Regions from separate parts of the Streptosporangium lutulentum genome, predicted to be linked through region 2. Evidence: predicted binding sites of a transcription regulator. Region 2 holds the regulator's gene; the other holds the start of a gene.
What was found. The regulator LexA, encoded in region 2, represses DNA repair genes until DNA is damaged. The targets are predictions, from matches to a motif close to TCGAACANNTGTTCGA.
Positions count from the first base shown of each region.

Region 1: a site for LexA is predicted at 1,732-1,747, ahead of ruvC (crossover junction endodeoxyribonuclease RuvC). Genes of this name have one in related genera too.

Region 1 covers NZ_JAUSQU010000001.1:4,325,237-4,336,553, reverse strand. The annotation lists gene J2853_RS19385 (cation:proton antiporter) at 1-466, shown strand, start outside; gene J2853_RS19380 (GNAT family N-acetyltransferase) at 511-1,668, shown strand; gene ruvC (crossover junction endodeoxyribonuclease RuvC) at 1,780-2,373, shown strand; gene ruvA (Holliday junction branch migration protein RuvA) at 2,370-2,990, shown strand; gene ruvB (Holliday junction branch migration DNA helicase RuvB) at 3,073-4,131, shown strand; gene yajC (preprotein translocase subunit YajC) at 4,358-4,717, shown strand; gene secD (protein translocase subunit SecD) at 4,802-6,661, shown strand; gene secF (protein translocase subunit SecF) at 6,661-7,734, shown strand; gene J2853_RS19345 (adenine phosphoribosyltransferase) at 7,798-8,316, shown strand; gene J2853_RS19340 (RelA/SpoT family protein) at 8,556-10,751, shown strand; gene J2853_RS19335 (DUF349 domain-containing protein) at 10,938-11,317, opposite strand, start outside.
Region 2 covers NZ_JAUSQU010000001.1:71,213-82,529, reverse strand. The annotation lists gene J2853_RS00340 (vitamin B12-dependent ribonucleotide reductase) at 1-49, opposite strand, end outside; gene nrdR (transcriptional regulator NrdR) at 135-596, opposite strand; gene J2853_RS00330 (LysM peptidoglycan-binding domain-containing protein) at 940-1,206, opposite strand; gene lexA (transcriptional repressor LexA) at 1,919-2,629, shown strand; gene J2853_RS00320 (NAD(P)-dependent oxidoreductase) at 2,700-3,566, opposite strand; gene leuS (leucine--tRNA ligase) at 4,075-6,561, opposite strand; gene J2853_RS00310 (hypothetical protein) at 7,102-9,300, shown strand; gene J2853_RS00305 (cytochrome P450) at 9,302-10,576, opposite strand; gene J2853_RS00300 (cytochrome P450) at 10,653-11,317, opposite strand, start outside.

The sequences.
Region 1 (11,317 bases), 4.3 Mb from region 2:
CAATGGCTACAACGGGGTCCTGCACGGTTTCATCGAGCAGATCGAACGACTGTTCACCGCCTGGCTGATCGTCCTGCTCGGCGGGTTCGTGGCGGCGGGCGGCCTGGCCGCGCTCACCTGGGAGGGCGCGGTGCTCGCACTCCTGCTGCTGCTGGTGATCCGGCCGCTGACCGGATGGCTCGCGGGGCTGGGCGGTCAGGCGGGGCCGCGGGAGCGCGGGGTGACGGCCTTCTTCGGCATCCGCGGCATCGGCTCGCTGTTCTACCTCGCCTACGCCCTCGGCCAGGCCGACTTCGGCGTGCCCGCCGACGAGCTCTGGGCCGTGGTCGCCTTCACCGTGCTGGCCTCCCTGGTCGTGCACGGCGTCACGGCGACGCCGGTCATGGCACGGCTGGACCGCCTGCGCGACAGGACGGGAAAGGCGGAGGGCGAGGAGAGCGCCGAGCCCGCGGCGCGACACCTCTGAACCGGATTGCCCGTGCCCGCCGGTCCTGCCTATGTTGGACCACTGTGGAACTACGTGATCTGACCGTCGACGACTTCGACGCGGTCCTGGACAACCGCCGGCGTGCCTTCGGGCCCGTCTCCGACGGCGACGCGGAGGTCTGGCGCAGGCATGTCCTCCCGGTGCTCGCCGGCGGGAGATACCTGGGCGTCGTCGACGGCCCCCGGCTGGTCGCGACGAGCAAGATCAACGATCTCACCCAGTGGTGGCACGGCAGGCCGATGCCCATGGGCGGCATCGGTTCGGTGACGGTCGCTCCCGAGGATCGCGGACGCGGCGTCGGCCGGATGCTGATGCGGGCCACCATCGACCGCTGCGCGGAGCTCGGTCACCTCGTCTCGGCCCTCTATCCGGCCACCACCCGGATCTACCGGTCGCTCGGCTGGGAGCACGCGGGAGCCACGCACCAGGCCACCCTGCCCGCCGAGGCCCTGCGCACGATCAAACCCACCGAGCAGGTCAAGATCCGCCGCATGGGCCCCGACGACGCCCCCGAGGTGATCGCGATCCTCGGCCGCGTCCACGCCGCCACCCAGGCCTCCGGCCCCGTCTGCTGGGACGAGCGGATCTGGCGGCTGTGGCTGGAGAGGAAGGACTATTTCCTCTACCTGGCCGACGACGGCTTCCTCGTCTACCGCTGGGACGGCGGGGACATCGAGGTCGACAAGCTCGTCGCGGGCTCGGAGGCCACCACCCGCGCCCTGTGGTCGCTGGTCGGCTCGTCCTCCTCCGTCGCCACGTCGGTTCACGCGGTCGTCGCCCCCGACGACCCGGTGTTCTGGCTGATCGGCGACCGGTCCAGCGACGAGGTCAGGCAGACCCGCTGGATGTTCCGCGTCGTCGACCTCCCCGCGGCCGTCGCCCGGCGTGGCTTCCCCGCCGGCGTCACCCTCGACGCCGTCATCCAGGTCGACGACCCCCAGCGTCCCGCCAACTCCGGCCCCTGGCACCTGTCCGTCGCGGGCGGATCCGGTACGGCCGAGCCCGCCGGAACCCTGCCGGGAACGTTTCCCGTCTTCACCGTCGGAGCCTTCTCCGCCCTGTTCGCCGGGGTCCCGACCGCCACCCTCCGCCGCTCGGGAACGCTCACCGGCCCGGCGGACGCCCACGAGGTCTTCGACGCCGCCTTCCACGCCAGACCGCATATGCTCGACCACTACTGACACTTCGCAAGGGCCGATGGGCCGAACCGTGCGTGGCGTGCTCTCACACGGTAGAGTCGGGCACCGAACAGGTGTTCGGCGAGCGGAGGCATGTCGGTGCGGTTGCCCGAGCTGCGGGTGATGGGAATCGATCCCGGGCTGACCCGGTGCGGGCTCGGTGCCGTCGAAGGGCGGCCCGGGGCGCCGCTGAGCCTGGTCAAGGTCGGAGTCGTGCGAACTCCGGCCGACGACGACCTCGGGGCCCGGCTGGTGGCGATCGAGGCGGGCATCGAGCAGTGGCTCGACGAGGTCAAGCCCGACGCGGTGGCCGTGGAGCGGGTTTTCGCCCAGCACAATCTCAGGACCGTGATGGGCACCGCGCAGGCGTCCGCCGTGGCGATCCTGTGCGCGTCCCGCAGGGGTCTGCCGGTCGCGTTGCACACCCCTTCCGAGGTCAAGGCCGCGATCACCGGCAGCGGCACGGCCGACAAGCAGCAGGTGGGGGCCATGGTGACCCGGCTGCTGCGGCTGGACGCCATGCCCAAGCCCGCCGACGCCGCCGACGCGCTCGCGCTCGCGATCTGTCACGTGTGGCGGGGCGGGGCGCAGAGCAGGCTGGCCCAGGCGGTGGCCAACGCCAAGGTCAAGGCCGGTCCGCAGACGTCCCCCGCGGCCTACTTCCGCGGGCAGGGCAGGGCCGGATATTCGAGAGGAACCACCAAGTGATCGCCTCGGTTCGGGGACAGGTGACCGCCGTCGCGCCCGACGGGGCGGTGGTCGAGGTCGGCGGGGTGGGCATGTTCGTGCACTGCACGCCGGGCACGCTGGCAACGCTCAGGGTGGGGGAGGAGAGCCGGCTGGCCACCTCGCTCGTGGTCCGTGAGGAGTCGCTGACGCTGTTCGGCTTCGGAAGCGACGACGAGCGCGGGATCTTCGAGATGCTGCAGACGGCCAACGGGGTCGGCCCCAAGGTGGCGCTGGCGATGCTGGCCGTGTACACACCCAACGCACTCCGGGTGGCCGTGGCGAGCGCGGACGTGAAGGCGCTGACCAGGGTTCCGGGGGTGGGCCCCAAGGGCGCCCAGCGGATCATCGTCGACCTCAAGGGCAAGCTCGGTACGCCCGAGGAGACCGTCAACGCCGCGCTCAACGGCCACGTGACCGTGCCCGTCTGGCGGGATCAGGTGCACTCGGGCCTGGTCGGTCTCGGTTACTCCCCCAGAGACGCGGACGAGGCGATCGCCGCCGTCACCCCCCAGGCCGACGCCGAGCTGATGGAGGGCCGGACCCCGCAGGTGGCCACGCTGCTCAAGGCCGCGCTCCGCGCGTTGAGCGTCCGGTGAGGGGCTCTTCCGGGCGGCTGCCCGATGATCTCCGAAGGCGCGGCAGGGCGCGGGGCGCCCGTGTGAGTGAAGGTGGATCGGCGTGAGTTCGGAGCGGGATCTAGTGTCGCCGGAGGTCGAGGGCGACGAGCAGTTCATCGAGGCGGCCCTGCGGCCCAAGCGGCTGGAGGAGTTCATCGGCCAGGCGCGGGTGCGCGAGCAGTTGTCGCTGGTGCTGCAGAGCGCGCTGCGGCGCAACCGGCCGCCGGACCACGTGCTGATGAGCGGCGGGCCCGGGCTGGGCAAGACGACCCTTTCCATGATCATCGCGACCGAGCTCTCCGTGCCGCTCCGGATCACCTCGGGCCCCGCGCTGGAACGGGCGGGTGACCTCGCGGCGATCCTGTCGACGCTCTCGGAGGGCGAGGTCCTTTTCATCGACGAGATCCACCGGATGTCCAGGCCCGCCGAGGAGATGCTCTATCTCGCGATGGAGGACTTCCGCGTCGACATCGTGGTGGGCAAGGGGCCGGGGGCGACCGCGATTCCGCTGGAGATCGCGCCGTTCACCCTGGTCGGGGCCACCACCAGGGCCGGAATGCTGCCCGCGCCCCTGCGTGACCGGTTCGGCTTCGTCGCGCACATGGACTTCTACTCGGTCGCCGAGCTGGAACAGGTGCTGCACCGCTCCTCGCGGCTGCTCGGGGTCAGGCTTCCCGGCGACGCGGCGGGTGAGATCGCCGGAAGGTCGCGGGGCACGCCCCGCATCGCCAACCGGCTGCTGCGCAGGGTCCGTGACTTCGCCGAGGTGCGCGCGGACGGGGCGGTCACCAAGGACATCGCCTCCGCGGCGCTGAATCTCTACGAGGTCGACGCCGAGGGGCTCGACCGGCTCGACCGGGCGGTGCTCGAAGCGCTGTTGCGCAAGTTCGGCGGCGGGCCGGTGGGGCTGTCCACGCTGGCGGTCGCGGTGGGGGAGGAGCCGGAGACGGTGGAGGTGGTCGCCGAGCCGTTCCTGGTGCGGCAGGGACTGCTGGCCCGCACTCCGCGGGGCCGGGTCGCGACCGCGGCGGCCTGGGTGCACATGGGCCTGACGCCGCCGCCGGACGCGTTCGGAGCCTCGTTGCTTCTCGATCTCGGGGATGATCCGGGACAGATCTGACGTTGAGGTTTGTTAGGGGAGCAGTACAGGGTTGATCACAACTCGGTGACGACGGTATCGAAATGGGAACTTCCCTGCGCGCCGAATCGTGACTTCGTTGCCGCGCTTCTAACAGCTCGCCTAAACTCCGAGGCTTGGCTGGCTGTGTAGGCTGACGTGCTGAGCGGCGTGGCCGTATGTGACGTCCGGCGCCCGGCCGGTCATTTTCAAGAGAAGGAGCGGCCCTGTGGGCAGCTATTCCAGCCTTATCATGATCGCTCTGATGGTCGTGGTGTTCTACTTCCTGCTCATCCGGCCGCAGCGTAAGCGGCAGCAGGAGCAGGTTCAGATGCAGAACAGCCTCACCACGGGCACCAAAGTCATGACCACGACCGGTCTGCTCGCGACCGTGGTGGCGATCGACGCCGACGACGTGATCCTGGAGATCGCCCCCGGTGTCGAGACCCGCTGGGTCAAGGCGGCGATCGGCCGCGTCCTGACTCCGGTTGACGATGTGGAGGACGAAGACGTCAAGGCCGTCGACGACAATGTGACTGGGACCGTGGAACAGTACGGCGACAACGACTCGACGACCAAGAAGGCATGAGCAGGCTCACCACCAACCCCCTATAGCCGAAAGAACTGACGACCAGTGGCCCGACCGACCAGTGGCCAGAGCAGACCGGGGCGTATGCTCCTGGTGCTTCTGGCGATCATTCTCGCCATGGGCGGGGTTATGCTGCTGAACAAGGCATACGCCCCGCAATATGGCCTCGACCTCGCCGGCGGCACGACAGTGACGCTGCAGCCAATCACGCCGAACGGCAGCGCTCCCACAGAGGAGAGCCTCGACCTGGCCGTGAACATCATCCGTGATCGGGTGAACGGCAGTGGCATCTCCGACGCCGAGGTCGCCAAATCCGGTGACAACATCGTCATCTCCGTCCCCGGAGTTGGCCAAGAGGAAGTCGTCAAGCTGGTCGGCACCACTGCGGAGCTGCGTTTCCGTCAGGTGATGGCGATCGCTCCCGGGTCGCCTCAACCCCCCGGTGAGCTGCCCACCCAGGCGCCGACGTCCGCTCCTTCTCCTTCGGGTACCGGTCAGAAGAGTTCCCAGGCTCCCAAGCCCACGGGTTCCGCCGCTCCCGACTCCGCCGCGACCGCCGAGCCGGGCCCGAGCGGCTCGCCCGCCGGCCGTGCCCTGTCCTCGGCGCTGACCAACCCGAGCCCGGGCGCCACGCCCGCCGGGAACAACGGGAACGCCGGGAACAACGGGAACGCGGACAACAAGCCCGCGGGGAACGCGGACAACAAGCCCGCGGGGAACACGGCGGACAACCAGCCCGCCAAGGCCGCGGACCCGAGCGCCCAGCCGGGTGGGAGCACCGCTCCGACCGCGAACCCGTCCGGCGGCGCCGATCCCTCGGCGCCGCCCGCGGCTCCCGAAGACCCCATGGCGAACGTCGACACCACCGGGATCGACCCGGCGGTGCTCAAGCAGTTCGAGGCGCTCGACTGCTCCAAGAACAAGGGTGAGGGCGCTCAGGACGCACCGGAGAAGCAGTACGTCGCCTGCAGCGACGACGGCAGCGCCAAGTACGTTCTCGACAAGGCGGCCGTGACCGGCTCCGCGATCGACACCGCGACCGCCGGCGTCGACCAGAGCACCGGCGAGTGGCTCGTCCAGCTCTCCTTCAAGGGCCAGGGGCCGCAGCAGTGGTCGACGGTCACCACCACCGCCTTCAACTCGCAGCCCCCGCGCAACCAGGTCGCCATGGTCCTGGACGGCGTGGTCATCTCCGCGCCGACCATCCAGGAGCCCATCACCGGCGGCCGGGCGCAGATCTCCGGCAGCTTCACCGACGCGACGGCCAACGAGCTGGCCAACCAGCTCAAGTTCGGCGCGCTGCCGCTGAAGTTCGAGATCGGGTCCAACGAGGAGGTCTCCTCCACCCTGGGCGCCGACCAGCTCCGCGGCGGTCTGATCGCGGGCGCGATCGGCCTTTTCCTGGTGCTCATCTACTCGATGCTCTACTACCGGGGTCTGGGCATCGTCTCGGTGCTCAGCCTCGTGGTGGCGACGATCCTGACCTACCAGACCGTGGTGCTGCTCGGGGCGTTCGCGGGCTTCCGCCTGTCGCTCCCGCACATCATCGGTCTGATCGTCTCGATCGGTATCACGGCGGACTCGTTCATCGTCTACTTCGAGCGCATCCGTGACGAGATGAAGGAAGGCCGCCGCTCGCTGCGCACGGCCGTCGAGGTCGCCTGGACCCGTGCCCGCCGGACGATCCTGATCGCCGACGCCGTCATGTTCATCGCCGCCGTGGTGCTGTTCTTCCTGGCCGTCGGAGGTGTGGCCGGGTTCGCCTTCGCGATGGGCCTGACCACGCTCATCGACCTCGTGGTGGTGTTCATGTTCACCAAGCCGTTCGTCGCCCTGCTGGCCAAGCGGAAGTTCTTCGCCAAGGGCCACAAGCTCTCCGGTCTTGACTCCGAGCGCATGAGCGAGAGCGTCGTCAATCCCAAGACCGTTCCGCAGGAGGCCTGATGTCCGGCATCGCGCGCCGTCTGTACCGCGGCGAGGTCAACGTCGACTTCGTCGGGCGCAAGAAGCTCTGGTACAGCCTCTCCGCCGTTCTGCTGGTGATCTCCATCGCGGGTCTGGTCTTCAACGGCCTGAACCTGGGTGTGGAGTTCAAGGGCGGGTCGGTGTTCTCCTTCAAGGCCCCGAGCGCCAGCATCGAGGACGTTCGCGGGACGTTCCTCGACGCCGACGCGCACCAGGTCATCGTCCAGACGACGCAGAACGGCTGGCGGGTCACCACCGAGAGCCTTCCGCCCGACACGGTGACCGCGGTCCAGAAGACGGTCGCCCAGACGTACGGCCTGCCGCAGGACCAGGTCAACCTTCAGGTGATCGGCGGCTCATGGGGTGGTCAGGTCGCGAACCAGGCCATCATCGGCCTGATCGTCTTCATGCTGGCGATCATCCTGTACCTGACGCTCGCCTTCGAGTGGAAGATGGCGCTGGCCGCCGTCGTGGCGCTGCTGCACGACCTGGTGATCACCGCCGGCGTCTACGCGTGGTCCGGCTTCGAGGTCACGCCCGCGACCCTGCTGGGCTTCCTGACGATTCTCGGATACTCGCTGTACGACGCCGTCGTGGTGTTCGACATGATCAAGGAGGTCACCGCCAAGCTCGGCACGACCTCCAAGATGACCTACACCGAGGCCGCCAACAACGCGCTGAACCACACGCTGATCCGGTCGCTGAACACCACCCTGGTGGCGATCCTGCCGGTCGCGGCGATCCTGTTCATCGGGACCACGCTGTTCGGCGCGGGCACGCTGAAGGACCTGTCGCTGGCCTTGTTCGTCGGTATGATCGTCGGCACCTACTCCTCCCTGTGCGTCGCGACGCCTCTGCTGGTCACCCTCAAGGAGCGCGAGCCGCGCTACCAGAGGATCGCCCACCGGCTCGCCGCGACCGGCGGCGGTACCGCGTCCGCGGGCAAGAAGGCCGTCCGCCAGCCGGTGGCGGCCGGGGCCTCGAACGGCACCGCGAACTCCAACGGCGCCGCCGGAGCCGTTCCCCGTGGGGAAAAGCCCAAAAAGAAGTAGTTCGAAGAAATCACGCCTCCGCCCCTTCCGGGGGGCGGAGGCGTTTTCCGTAAGGGGAACGACGTGAGTGACCTGAGCAAGCTGATCCTGGACAAGATCCGGGACGTACCCGACTACCCCCAGCCGGGAGTGCTGTTCAAGGACATCACCCCGCTGCTCGCCGATCCCGGGGCGTTCGCCGCGGTGATCGACGAACTCGCCGGTCTGCACCGGGTGGACAAGATCGTCGGCATCGAGGCCCGAGGGTTCATCCTGGCCGCCCCCGTCGCCTGCAAGGCGGGCGTGGGGTTCGTTCCGGTGCGTAAGAAAGGCAAACTGCCCTCTGAGACGCTTGAGGCGTCCTACGATCTGGAGTACGGCTCCGCCACCATCGAGGTTCACCGAGACGCCTTCCTCCCCGGGGAACGGGTTCTGATCGTCGATGACGTGCTCGCCACCGGAGGTACGGCGTGCGCGACGGTGGAGCTGGTCCGCAGGGCGGGCGCCGAGGTCGTCGCCGTCGCCGTGCTCATGGAACTCGCCTTCCTCAAGGGCCGCGAGCGCCTGGACGATGTCACGCTGCATTCCCTCGTCATCGTCTGATCGACCCCCGCGGACGGACGCACACAAGCCGGTCTGGATACACTGAGGGATCTGGACTCGAATGTTAAGGAGTCTGAGTGCCCCGTGATGTGGTCGTCCCCGACGTGACCGCTGACGGCGGCGGTCCCGAGACGGCCGTTCCGGCAGACGGTGCCGGTTCCGCCATGTCTGGATCCGCCGAGGAGAAGCCGGCGGTACGACGCAGGCTCGCGCGTTTTGGGGGGCAATGGGGTGGCGCCATGAATCCCGTGCTGGAGCCGTTGTTCCGGACGGTCCGTGCGACCCATCCGAAGGCCGACCTGCGACTGATCGAGCGGTCCTACGATGTGGCCGCCTACCATCACCGCGACCAGAAGCGCAAAAGCGGCGATCCGTACATCACCCACCCGCTGGCGGTGGCGACGATCCTGGCCGAGCTGGGCACCGACGACGAGACGCTGTGCGCCGCGCTGCTGCACGACACCGTCGAGGACACCGCCTACGGGCTGGACGAACTGCGCTCGGACTTCGGCGACAACATCGCGCTGCTGGTCGACGGCGTCACCAAGCTCGACAAGGTCAAGTTCGGTGACGCGGCCGAGGCCGAGACCGTGCGCAAGATGGTCGTGGCCATGTCCCGCGACATCCGCGTGCTGGTGATCAAGCTCGCCGACCGGCTGCACAACATGCGGACGATGCGCTACCTGCCGGAGCACAAGCGGCACCAGAAGTCCCGCGAGACGCTGGAGATCTTCGCGCCGCTCGCCCACCGGCTGGGCATGAACACCATCAAGTGGGAGCTGGAGGACCTCGCGTTCGCCATGCTCTATCCCAAGCGCTACGACGAGATCGCCCGGATGGTGTCGGAGCGGGCTCCCCGCAGGGACCTGTTCCTGCAGGAGGTCATAGAGAAGGTCTCCGGCGACCTGCGCGACGCCAAGATCCGCGCCGCGGTCAAGGGCCGGCCCAAGCACTACTACTCGGTCTACCAGAAGATGATCGCCAGGGACGTCGCCTTCGACGACATCTACGACCTGGTCGGCATCCGGGTGCTGGTCGACACGGTCCGCGACTGTTACGCCGCCCTCGGAACGATTCACGCGCGATGGAACCCGGTGCCCGGCCGGTTCAAGGACTACATCGCGATGCCCAAGTTCAACATGTACCAGTCGCTGCACACGACGGTCATCGGCCCCGAGGGCAAGCCGGTGGAGCTGCAGATCCGCACCCACGGCATGCACCACAGGGCCGAGTACGGCGTGGCGGCGCACTGGAAGTACAAGGAGGACACGACCACCTCCGGTCCTCCCGGGGCGAAGCTGAAGCCGGCCAGCGACATGGCCTGGCTCCGTCAGCTCCTGGACTGGCAGAAGGAGACCGCGGACCCGGGCGAGTTCCTGGAGTCGCTCAGGTTCGACCTGTCGGTCTCGGAGGTGTACGTCTTCACACCGCGGGGCCAGGTCATCGCCCTGCCCGACGGGGCGACGTCCGTCGACTTCGCCTACGCCGTGCACACCGAGGTCGGCCACCGCTGCATCGGGGCGCGGGTCAACGGCCGTCTGGTGCCGCTGGAGTCGCGGCTCAGCAACGGCGACACCGTGGAGATCTTCACCTCCAAGTCGCCGGACGCCGGACCGTCGCGCGACTGGCTCAAGTTCGTCAAGTCCGGCCGTGCCCGTAACAAGATCCGGCAGTGGTTCTCCAAGGAGCGCCGCGAGACCGCGATCGAGGCGGGCAAGGAGGCGATCGGCCGGGCCATGCGCAAGCAGGGTCTGCCGCTGCAGCGCCTGATGTCCGGAGAGTCCCTCCTGGCCCTCGCCAGAGACCTGCGCTACCCCGACGTCTCCGCGCTCTACGCGGCCGTCGGAGAGGGCCACATCGCCGCACAGCACGTGGTGCAGAAGCTGGTGCACTCCCTCGGAGGGGTGGACGGCGCGGAGGAGGACATCGCCGAGGCCTCGGTGCCGACCAAGCTGCGGGGCCGTCCTCGCGGCAGCGGCGGCGCGGGCGTGGTGGTGGCGGGCGACTCCGACGTGTGGGTACGGCTCTCGCGCTGCTGCACCCCCGTGCCCGGCGATGACATCGTCGGGTTCGTCACCCGAGGGCACGGCGTGTCGGTGCACCGTACGAACTGCCCCAACATGGATCAGCTCAACTCCGAGCCCGACCGTCTGGTCGAGGTCGCCTGGTCGGCCGCGGACGACTCGGTGTTCCTGGTCGCCCTCCAGGTCGAGGCGCTCGACCGGCCCCGCCTGCTGTCAGACGTGACCAGGACCCTGTCGGACCAGCACGTCAACATCCTGTCGGCGTCGGTGACGACCTCCAGGGACCGTGTGGCGATCAGCAAGTTCACCTTCGAGATGGGCGATCCCAAGCACCTGGGTCACGTGCTGAAGGCCGTGCGCAACATCCAGGGCGTGTACGACGTCTATCGGGTCAGCGGCGCCGGTTCCTGACCGGCCGCCCCCGGCTCGCCGCGCCCGTCCTTGGAAGACGAGGACGGGCGGCGCCGTACGCGGCACAGGGTGCCCTCCGAGGTCCTGTGGGCGCGGCGTCGTAGGCGAGAAGGCCTTCCCGACATACGAGGGCCCCCAGAGCGTGCTCTCGTCTCAGAGCGCGTTCTGGGGGCCCTCCTCAGCGTGTCAGGAGAACTCGGCGAGCGTGCGCTCGGCCTCCTCCAGCCAGGAACGACGGGCGGCCAGGGCCTCCTCGGCGTCCTTCACGTCCTTGTCCTTGCCGGCCGTCTGGGCCTTGGCCAGGCGGGTCTCCAGTTGCGCGATCGTCTTACGGAGCTGGTCGACCGTGTTCTGGGCGCGGGCGCGGGCCTCGGGGTTGGAACGCTTCCACTCCGTCTCCTCGGCCTTGCGGATCGCTTCGTCGATCTTGCGCAGCCCGCCCTCAAGACGGTCGCGCTGCTCCCGCGGGACCGAGCCCGCGGCCTCCCAGCGTTCCAGGATGGTACGCAGGGCGGTCCGGGCGGCGCGGGCGTCGGAGACCGGAAGGATCTTCTCGGCCTCGACCA
Region 2 (11,317 bases):
GCACTCGCTTGCCCCCACGTGTAACCGCACCACTGACGGTTTCCGTCATGACTTCCCCCTTCCGGGGCCCTTGAAGGGCCCTCGAGCCGGATACATCAACGCGCCGCCCTGTCCCCCGGCGCCCGGGGTCTGATTCAGTCTTGCTTGATGGAACGCTCTGTCCGCAGCTGCTCGATCTCCGCCTCGAAGTCGGCGAGGGTCTCGAATCCGCGGTAGACGGAGGCGAACCGTAGGTAGGCCACTTCGTCCAGCTCACGGAGCGGGCCCAGGATCGCGAGCCCGACCTCGTGCGCGGGGATCTCCGCGCACCCGGTCGCCCGGATGCCCTCCTCGACCAGCTGGCCCAGTCGTGCCAGCGAGTCTTCGCCGACCGGCCTGCCCTGGCAGGCCCGCCGAACCCCGGCGACCACTTTGTCCCTGAAGAACGGCTCGGTCACACCACTGCGCTTGCTCACCATGAGCAGCACCGTCTCCTGCGTGGTGAACCTGCGCCCGCACTCCGGGCATGTGCGCCTGCGGCGGATGGCGCCGCCGTCCTCGGTGGAGCGGCTGTCGATGACCCGCGTGTCAGGGTGACGGCAGAACGGACAGTGCACGCGTGTCGCCTCCCTGACCGGCTGAGCGGCTCACTCACCCCATGCACCTCACAGCGCTCGGGAAGAGACGCGTGCGCACGCTCCTCGAATAGTCGAGGTGCGGTAATGGAAACACAATCTATGGTGAAGTATGTCGCCGAAGCCACTAGATGTTGTGGTCCAACGGTAGGAGGGTCGGACCATGAACGCAAGTTAGGAAGACCCTTCGGAGCGAAGTCGCTGATCAGCCGCCGTCGTCCGGCGTGTCGCCCTTCGAAGACCTCCCGAGTGACCCCCTCACGCTTCACGAACCTTCGCTCGACGTTTCGAACGAGACGTCGAAACGACCTCCGGGGGCACCCCCTCAGGGGGTGAGACCGGCGGGCAGGTAGAGCCGGGTCCCGGGCTGGACCACCGAGCCGGACAGCCCGTTGAGATCCATGATCTGGCGAGTCACCCCGTCGGGATCGACCTTTCTCGTCACCGCGTCCACGATCTCCCGCAGTGTGTCGCCCCTCTGCACCACGACCCAGTGCAGGCCCTCGTGGCCTCTCCGCTCGCCCGCCGAGGCGGCGTCGATGCGGCCCCCGATCCAGAGCCCTCCCAAAGTCAGCAGCGCGAGCACCGCCACCACCACAATCCTCCCACGCCGAGTGAGGCGCAGCGGCGCATGAGGACGCCCGGCACCCCTCCGCGAACCCGGCCGCGGGGACGCCACCGCCCGCGAGCGCGGCGCCGGCACGGACCGCGGTTTCGCCGCGGGGCGCGGCGCCTTCGAGGATCTCGACGGCGGCACGGACCGCAACATCCTCACGGACCTCGACGGCGACACGGACTTCGCCTGTGTCGCGGATCTCGGCGCCGGAACGGATCTCGGCGGCGGCACGGACCTCGGCTGTGTCGCGGATCTCAGCGTCGGAACGGACCTTGACCGTGTCGCGGATCTCGATGACGACACGGACCTCGGTGGCGTCGCGGATCTCGATGACGGAACGGCTCCCGACGGCGGCACGGACCGCAGCATCCTCGCGGGCGGCGGCGTTTTCGCGGCCGGCGGTGTTTTCGCGGATTCCGGCGGCGCCACGGATCTCGGTGACGGCACGGATCGCAGTGTCGTCGCGGTCGGCTTCATGATGGCCCCCATCCCTTCGACCTGGCCGAACACATGTCGAAGAAAGATCGGTGAATCGAACACGATGTCGATCGAACTCCCGTACGATGTTGTACACCACGCTGGCATCGATTTCGAGGACATTCGAACTATTGTTTGAGTATGATCTTCGGTCGGAGTACGGTCGCTGTGTGCGACGCAATCAATACAGACCGGGATGCGAGGAGATCGCATGAGCGAGCATGACGAGAACGGTTCGGCCACCGGCGACCTGGCGGTACGCAGACGTGACTCTCTTGGCCTCACCCCCAGGCAGCGGAAGATCCTTGAGGTCATCCGTGATTCCGTGCAGCAGCGCGGCTATCCGCCGTCCATGCGAGAGATCGGTGAGGCGGTGCAGCTCACCAGCACCTCCAGCGTGTCGCACCAGTTGACGGCGTTGCAGCGCAAGGGCTACCTGCGCCGCGATCCGCACCGTCCCCGCGCGCTCGAGGTGCGTCTCCCCGGCGAGCCCGCGTTGTGGGTGGATCCCGGCGCCGGAGACGACGAGGCGCCGGTCAACCGCCCGACCGCGGCCTACGTGCCGCTCGTCGGCCGGATCGCCGCCGGTGGCCCGATTCTCGCCGAGGAGAGCGTCGAAGACGTCTTCGCCCTGCCCAAGCAACTCGTCGGCGAGGGCACGCTCTTCCTGCTCCAGGTGACCGGCGACTCGATGATCGAAGCGGCGATCGCCGACGGCGACTGGGTGGTCGTGCGCCAGCAGCCCGTGGCCGACAACGGCGACGTGGTCGCGGCGATGATCGACGGTGAGGCCACGGTCAAGACCTTCAAGCGCAAGGACGGCCACGTCTGGCTGGTCCCGCACAACTCGAACTACGACCCGATCCCGGGTGACGAGGCCACCGTCCTGGGCAAGGTCGTGGCGGTTCTGCGCAAGCTCTGACGCACACCGCGAGACAACACATCGGAGGGGAGCGAGGCCACCCGGCCAGGGCCACGCTCCCCTCCGGCGTTCAGCGACGCCGGTCCCTGAGCAACTCCACGACCGCGGTTATGTCGGAGTCGCTCCATCCACGCTCGGCGGCTTCCTCGTAGCGCCGTTCGACCAGCCGGGCGATCGGAAGATCAATACCCCTCGACTCCGCGACCTCCACGGTGAGCCGCACGTCCTTGGCACCGAGCGACGTCGTGAACCATCCGCGGTGGTCGTCACCGAGGATGCCGTCGAGCCGGTTGTGCAGGGCGGGCGCGACGGTCGGCCACTGGAAGAGAAACTCCCTCAGCATCGCCTCGTCGAGTCCGGCCGCCTGACCCGTCGCCACCACTTCGGCGATGACGGCGATACCCGACATCATCAGATAGTTGTTCAGAAGCTTGTACGTCAGGGCGTTTCCCGGGTCGCCCCCGCAGTAGTACCAGCGCGTGGCGAAGAGATCCGGCCAGATCGGCTTCAGCCGGTCCACGAGATCGCGTTCGCCTCCCAGCAGCCCCATGGCCTGCCCCTCGACGACGGCCTGAGGCCCTCCGAGGATGGGGGCGGCCACAAAACGGCCTCCCGGCACCAGATCCACCAGCGCGCGGGACGTGTCCGGAGAGACGGTGCTCATATCGGCCACGATCGGCCCTCCGGGATCCGATCCGAGATCGGCCAGCCGGGTCATGACGTCACGGACCGCCCTGTCGTCGGCGAGCGACATCAGCACGGCCTCGGTTCCCCGCGCGGCCTCGATCGGCGAGGACGCCTCCACGGCACCGGCGTCGACGACCTCGGCCGCCTTGCCCGGCGTCCGGTTCCAGATCGTGACCACATGACCGCGTTCGAGCAACCGCAGGGCCAGCGCCCGCCCCATGCTGCCCATCCCCAATACCGATACCCGCATGCCTCTATCCCCCTGTCAGCCGTTGTCCTTCCCTTCCACCACCGGCTACCGAGATGCGGGCCGGCGCCCCGTCGTCGAACCGGGGGTGAGGAGCCACGCGGGAGTGATCTCGGGGGCGCGATCACTCCTTCGGCGAGACTCCGTGGAGTGGAATGGACACACACCGTAACATTCGCGCCGGCCGGCAGGCGTGTGAGGGCCATGCCACACGGGTGGGATCACGTTCTGCCGGCATGACAGATCGCCGTGCCGCGACGCCGCCGCGTTCGACGGGAGGACGGCGAGACGGAGAGGACGGAGACGGAGAAGACAGCGGAGACGGAGAGAACGGCGGAGACGGAGAGAACGGAGAGGACGGCACGGTGGGCCGTCGCCTTCCGTGCACGCGGTCAAGGCGTCGAACCAGCGGACGCGTCTGTGAAAGCAGGTGTCCCGTGCCGCTCACGCGTTCTGCGAGAGACCGCGTGAGCGGCACGGGACACCTCCGGCGTTCATCCGGGGACGCGGGTCAGGGGACGATGTTGACCAGCTTGGGCGCACGGACGATGACCTTGCGCGGCGCGCCGGACAGGAAGGGCTGGATCTTCTCGGACGCCAGCGCCAGAGCCTCCAGCTCCGCGTCGGAGATCTCCGGGGAGACCTCCAGCCGGTCGCGCACCTTGCCGGCGACCTGGACGACGCAGGTGACGGAGTCTTGGACCAGCAGGGCCGGGTCGGCCGTCGGCCAGCCCGCCTTGGCGACCGTGGCGGGGTGGCCCAGCCGCTCCCAGCCCTCTTCCGCGGCGTACGGCGCGACCAGCGACAGCATGACCGCCAGGGTCTCGGCGGCCTCTCGGACCGCCGGGTCCGAGGCTCCGGGGCCGGAGTCGATGGCCTTGCGGGTCGCGCTCGTCAGCTCCATCATGCGGGCCACCGCGACGTTGAAGCGATGGGACTCGACCAGCCGGGTGACCTCTTCGACGGTCCGGTGGACGATCTTGCGCAGGTTCAGGTCACCGGTGGCGAAGTCCGTGCCGGGAGCCGAGGCCGCACCGGCCTCGGCCATGACACGGAACGCACGGGCCAGGAACTTCTGCGACGCGGCCGGGGAGAGGTCGGCCCAGTCGATGTCGTCCTCGGGCGGGCCGGCGAACACCACGGTCAGCCGGACCGCGTCCACGCCGTAGGAGTCGATCTGCTCGCCCAGGTCCACGCCGTTGCCCAGCGACTTGGACATCGCCTTGCCCTGGTTGATCACCTGACCCTGGTTCAGCAGGCGGGTGAAGGGCTCGACGAAATCGACCATGCCCATGTCGTGCAGGACCTTGGTGAAGAATCGCGAGTACAGCAGGTGCAGCACCGCGTGCTCGACGCCGCCGACGTACTGGTCGATCGGCCCCCACTGGCGCAGCTTCTCCACGTCGAACGGGCCGCCCTCGTAGGAGGGGTCCACGTAGCGCAGGAAGTACCAGGAGGAGTCGACGAAGGTGTCCATCGTGTCGGTGTCGCGCATGGCGGGACCGCCGCACTTGGGACAGTCGACGTTGACCCAGTCTTCGGCCGAGGCCAGCGGGGAGACCCCCTTGGGGGTCAGGGCCTCACCGCGCAGGTCGGGCAGGGTGACGGGCAGCTGGTCGTCGGGGACGGGGACCTCGCCGCAGTCGAGGCAGTGGATGATCGGGATCGGGCAGCCCCAGAAGCGCTGGCGGGACAGCAGCCAGTCGCGCAGCCGGAAGTTGACCGTGGGACGCCCCGTGCCCCGCTCGCTCAGCACCTCGGTGATCTTGCGGATCGCGTCGGCCTTGGCCAGGCCGTCCAGCGGGCCGGAGTTGACCATCGCGCCGTCGCCGGAGGTGGCGACGCCGGTCTCGCCGGGGTCGGCCAGGCCGGTGTGCACGACCACCCGTACCGGCAGATCGAAGGTCCGGGCGAAGTCCAGGTCGCGCTGGTCGTGCGCGGGCACGGCCATGATGGCGCCGTGGCCGTAGTCGGACAGCACGTAGTCGGCCGCCCAGACCGGCATGCGCTCGCCGTTGACCGGGTTGATCGCGTACCGGCCCAGGAAGACGCCGGTCTTCTCCTTCTCGGTGGACAGCCGGTCGATGTCGGACAGCTTGGCCACCTCGGCCTGGTACGCCTCGAACGCCTCACGCCGGTCGTCGGTGACGATCTCCGCCGCCAGCGGCGCGTCCGGGGCGACCACGAAGAAGGTCGCGCCGTACAGGGTGTCGGGGCGGGTGGTGTAGACGGTGACCGGCTCGTCGCGACCTTCGATCACGAAGTTGACGTCGGCGCCCTCGGAGCGGCCGATCCAGTTGCGCTGCATGGTCAGCACGCGCTCCGGCCAGCCGTCCTTCAGCTGCACCATGTCGTCCAGCAGCCGGTCGGCGTAGTCAGTGATCTTGAAATACCACTGGGTCAGCTCGCGGCGGACGACGTCGGCCCCGCATCGCTCGCACCGCCCGGCGACGACCTGCTCGTTGGCCAGCACGGTCTGGTCGTTCGGGCACCAGTTGACCAGGCCGCCCTTGCGGTAGGCCAGGCCGCGCTCGAAGAAGCGGATGAACAGCCACTGGGTCCACTTGTAGTACTCGGCGTCGCTGGTGTGCAGGCGGTGAGACCAGTCGAAGGAAACCGCGTAACGCTTGAAGGAGTGGGCCTGGGTCTCGATGTTGGCGTAGGTCCACTCGGCGGGGTGCGCGTTGCGCCGGATCGCCGCGTTCTCGGCGGGCAGGCCGAAGGAGTCCCAGCCGATGGGGTGCAGCACGTTGTAACCGCGCTGGAACCAGTAACGGGAGACGACGTCGCCGATGGCGAACACCTCGGCGTGACCCATGTGCAGGTCGCCCGAGGGATAGGGGAACATGTCGAGCACGTAGCGTCGTTCACGCGTGTCGGCGGGGTCGTCGGAGGCCCGGAAGGGGTCCAGCTCCTCCCACCGCTGCTGCCATTTGACCTGCAGCGCCTGCGGGTCATAATGCTGCTCGTCGCTCTGCGTGTCGGCTCGCTCGCTCACGTTCAATCTTCCCTCGGTATACGTCTGTGCAGATGATCTGGCCCGTTCTGGCCCAATGGAAAAACCCTCCGCTCACGCGAAGGGCAGCCGCATCGGCAGGGCACTCAGAGCCAGGAAATCCGATGCGGCCCGGTAAGCAGCAAGGTCGCGGCATGCATATTCCAAGCCTATCGCAGTCCACAAGTCATATTCATGGCCTGGGAAAACAAGGCCGATCATCATGAAAGGGGGACAGCGGAGCGGCCGGTCGGCACAATGGGGACGCTCGCACATCCGGGCAAGACGAGACCGGATGGCGATACACCTGTTGTGACCTCGTACGTCCCCCCGCTTACTCTCTTTACCGTGGCACATTCAGTCGAGCCGGGGCAGGGCCCGGATCCTTCGGAGGTCGGCCTGCCCCTGCAGGATCCACCAACCGACCCCACCGGACTCCAGTTCAGGGGAGCGTTCTCCAGTTTCCCTGCGAATCCCCCTGTCCTACGTGAGACCATGCCCAATACCCCTAATTCGGGCACCCGCGCGGGAGGTAAGGAAAGCATGGCCTCGGAGCAGTCCAGCCAATCCCCCCTGCCTCGGGCATGGCCGGAGGCAGAAGAGCCGCCGCCCACCTGGGCGCAGGACCCCCTTGGCACCAGCAGCCCCCGACTTCCTCTTCCCCAGGACGAGCATCGAGCCGACGGTTCGTGGCAGACCTCCCCCGGCATCACCTCTCCCGGCAACGGCTGGCAGCAGGCCGCCGCGTCACAGGGAGGAAACGACGACCGGCAGCAGCCCTCCGGTCCCCCGGCCGAGAGTTCGTGGCAGCAGACCTCTCCCAGCAACCCCTCCCCGGGCAACGGCTGGCAGCAGGCCTCCGGTCCCCAGGCAGGCAACCAGGGCCGTCCACCGGCTCCCGGCCCGCAGGGAGGCGACGGCCGGCAACAGGCCGCCGCGCCGCAGGGAGGCGATGGCTGGCAGGCCGCCGCGCCACAGGGTGGTGACGGCTGGCAGCAGGCCGCCGCGCCACAGGGAGGAAACGACGACCGGCAGCGGGCCACCGGTTTTCCGGCCGAGGCTCCGTGGCAGCAGAGCTCTCCCAGCAACCCCTCTTTGGGCAGCAGTAGCTGGCAGCAGGCTTTCACCCCTCCGGCGAACCAGGGCGGCTCGCCGAGAGGAAACGACGGCTGGCAGCAGACCTCCGGCCCGCAGGGAAACGGCGGCGGATGGCAGACCTCCCCCGGCGACGGCTGGCAGCAGACCTCTCCCGGCGCCCCTTCCCCGGGCGACGGATGGCAGCAGGCCACCGCGCCGCAGGGGGGCGGCGCCTCCGGTCCCCAGGCGGGCGACCAGGGCCGCCCGCAGGTTCCCGGTTCACCGCCGGCCGACTCCTGGCAGGCCTCCGGGCCCCCGCGGGAGAACCTCGGCTCCTGGCCGCCGCCTCACGGGGCGGAGAACAGCGTGTGGCCGCCCACTCCCCCGCCTCCGGCGGAGAACACGGCGTGGAGCGCGGGTCCCGCCGCGACGCAGAACCCGCTCTTCTCCCCTCCCCGGGCGACCCCTCCGGCCGATGTCCCCGTCGCCGCGCTCGGTGGTGCTCCCTCCGGCAACGGTGCTCCTTTCGGCGACGGCAACGGCAGAGGTGGCGGCAACGCCGCCAACGGTGCCGGCCCCGCGCCGCGTCGTAGCTTCGGCGTGGCGGACAACCCCGCCATGTGGGCTCTGGCCGCCGCGACCGCGGCGGCCACCTCGGCCGCACCGGATGTCCCCGTCTTCCCGCCTCGGGGCCCCGACGGTCAGCATCCCGGCAACGGCCCCCAGCTCCAGCAGACCTCGCAGATCCCGCCGGCCCCGCCCGTGCAGCAGGGTCAGCCGGGCCACCACCTGAGCAGGGATCCGTCCGACCCGAGCAAGCCGTTCGTCACCGCGGGCCAGATCAGCGGCCCGAAGACCCCGCCGCCCGAGCGTCAGCAGGAGCTGTGGAACACGGTCTTCGGCGACAACTACCAGGCCATGGACGACGAGGATCTCGACGGGCAGGGCAAGCCGGTCTGGGTCTTCGCGCTCGCCGGCTCCGTGGCCGTCGCGCTGATCATCGCGCTGATCTGGGCGTTCGTGGCCGGACCGCTGGCCTCGGCCGAGGAGGAGCCCGCCACCACCACGGCCAAGCCCGCGGCCACCGGCAAGGCCCCCTCCAAGCCCAAGCCGCTGGGCCGTCTGCCGCGCTTCCCCGGTGAGGCCTCGCCGGTCGCCGGCACCCTCACCGACCAGGGGGCGGGGATCACCCTGACCAAGCTCGGCGCTCCCTGGCGCCAGGATCAGCGTTCGACCGTGCCCACGGTCTTCGGATTCGCCACCCGCCAGTATCTCCCGGCGGGACCGGACTCCACGGGCAAGACGCAGTTCGCCCAGGTGATGTCGGGCCCGCTCTCGCCCCGGCTGAAGAGCAAGTACACCTCGCCGGAGAACCTCGCCCCCGTGATCAACGCGGTGGCGTCCGCCGGCCGCAACAAGTTCTTCCCCGAGGGCAACACCGCCCGCAAGACCGCCCAGCAGACCTTGACCGTCGACGGCCTGCCGGGCCAGCTCGCCGCCTACGAGATCACTTCCGGTGAGGCCAAGACCACCATGGTCGTGGCCGCCGTGAGCACCGGTGCCGACCTGCCCGCGATCGTCTACATGTCGGTGCCGGACAGCAAGAAGGAGTTGCTGCCCGACATCAACACCGTCTTCAAGTCGATCAAGGCGACGACTTCGTGACTCAGAACTCGCAGTTCATGTGCTTGATCCCGTTGATGAAGTTGGAGTAGAGCCGTTCCGGGCTGCCACCCTCGATCTGCGGGACGCGGCGTAGCAGTTCCCGGAACATCACGGTGATCTCACGGCGGGCCAGGTGGGCGCCGAGGCAGAAGTGCGGCCCCGGTCCGCCGTAGCCGACGTGCGGGTTGGGGCTGCGGGTGATGTCGAAGCGGAGCGCGTCGGGGAAGACGCTCTCGTCCCGGTTGGCGGCCCAGTAGTACAGGACGACCTTCTGGCCCTTGCGGTAGAGCTGGCCGTTCATCTCGTGGTCGCGAGTGACCTTGCGGCGCATGTAGTTCACCGGCGAGGCCAGGCGGACGATCTCCTCGACCGCGCCGGGGAGACGGCCGTCGAGGTCCTCAAGCAGGAGGGCGCGCTGGTCGGGGTTCTGGGTGAACAGGTGCAGGCCGTGCGAGATGGCGTTGCGTGTGGTCTCGTTGCCCGCCACGACCAGCAGGATGAAGAACGAACCGAGCTCCTGCGCGGTGAGCCTCTCCCCGTCGATGTTGGCGTTGACCAGCGATGAGATGAGATCGCTCGTGGGGTGCTCGGCCCGCTGCGCGGCGAGGTCCTGGACGAGCTGCTGCAGCTCCATCCCGGCGGTCAGCAGCTTCTCCGCGACGGTGGACATGTCCTCGCCGCCGTACTCGGGGTCGAACCCGCCGAGGATCATGTTGGACCGTTCGAAGACCGTGCCGTAGTCCTTCTCCGGGATCCCCATCATGTCGCAGATGATCTTCAAGGGCAGTTTGGCGGCCACCTCGGTCACGAAGTCGCATCCGGGCCCCTTGGCGAGGAGATCGTCCACGATGCGGGCGGCGGCCGTGTCGACATCGGCCTCGAACTGTTTGATCATTTTCGGGGTGAACGCCCGGGAGACGATACGGCGGAGCCGGGCGTGCCGGGGATCGTCCATATTGATCATCGAGCCGAAGTACTCGGTGAACTCCGGCGGCATGTCCGGGATGTTGGTGGCTCCGCCCTCCCCCGAGCAGAACACCTCGGGATTGCGACTGGCCTCCAGGATGTCCGCATGCTTGACCAGCGCGTAGTATCCGGGCCCCCTCGGCGCGAAGGAGAGCTCCACCTCCTCGTAGAAGGCGGGGTGTTCAAGATCCCGGAGGAGCTGGAAGGCGTGCTCCCTCTCGGGTATGGGCCTGGCCCAGAAGTCATGGTCCGACAGGTCGAAATCGTCGGCGGAGATGATCGGCTTTCGCTCGGCTGGCGTCACGGTCATGGCGCCAATCATTTGCGAAAGCAACCATTTACGTCAATGGATAGCCGTACAAGTCATGCTTTAAGCGGTCAAAGCTTCAGAACTCGCAGGTGAGATGCTTAATGCCGTTGATGAAGCTTGACCGCAGGCGGTCGGGCTCGCCGACGGAGCGGATCTCCGGGAGCCGGGTGAACAGTTCCCGGAACATCACGGTGATCTCACGGCGGGCCAGGTGGGCGCCGAGACAGAAATGCGGCCCCGGGCCGCCGAAGCCCAGGTGCGGGCCGTCTGCGCGCTGGATGTCGAAGCGGTAGGGGTCGGAGAAGACGTCCTCGTCGCGATTGGCGGCCCAGTAGTAGAGCAGGACCTTGTCACCTTCGCGATAGAGGTGGCCGTTCATCTCGTGGTCCCGGGTGAGGCTGCGGCGCATCCAGGCGACGGGCGAGGCCAGGCGGACGATCTCCTCGACCGCGCCGGGCAGGCGGCCCTTCAGGTCGTCGAGCAGCAGGGCGCGCTGGTCGGGGTTCTGGGTGAACAGGTGCAGGCCGTGCGAGATGGCGTTGCGTGTGGTCTCGTTGCCCGCCACGACCAGCAGGATGAAGAACGAGCCGAGCTCCTGCGCGGTGAGCCTCTCCCCGTCGATGTTGGCGCTGGTCAGGGAGGTGATGAGGTTGTCACCGCCTTCGGCGGCCAGGGAGACGACGAGGTCCTGCAGGCGCTGTCCCGCGCCGAGGAGCAGCTCGGCCGCGCGGCTGACGTCCG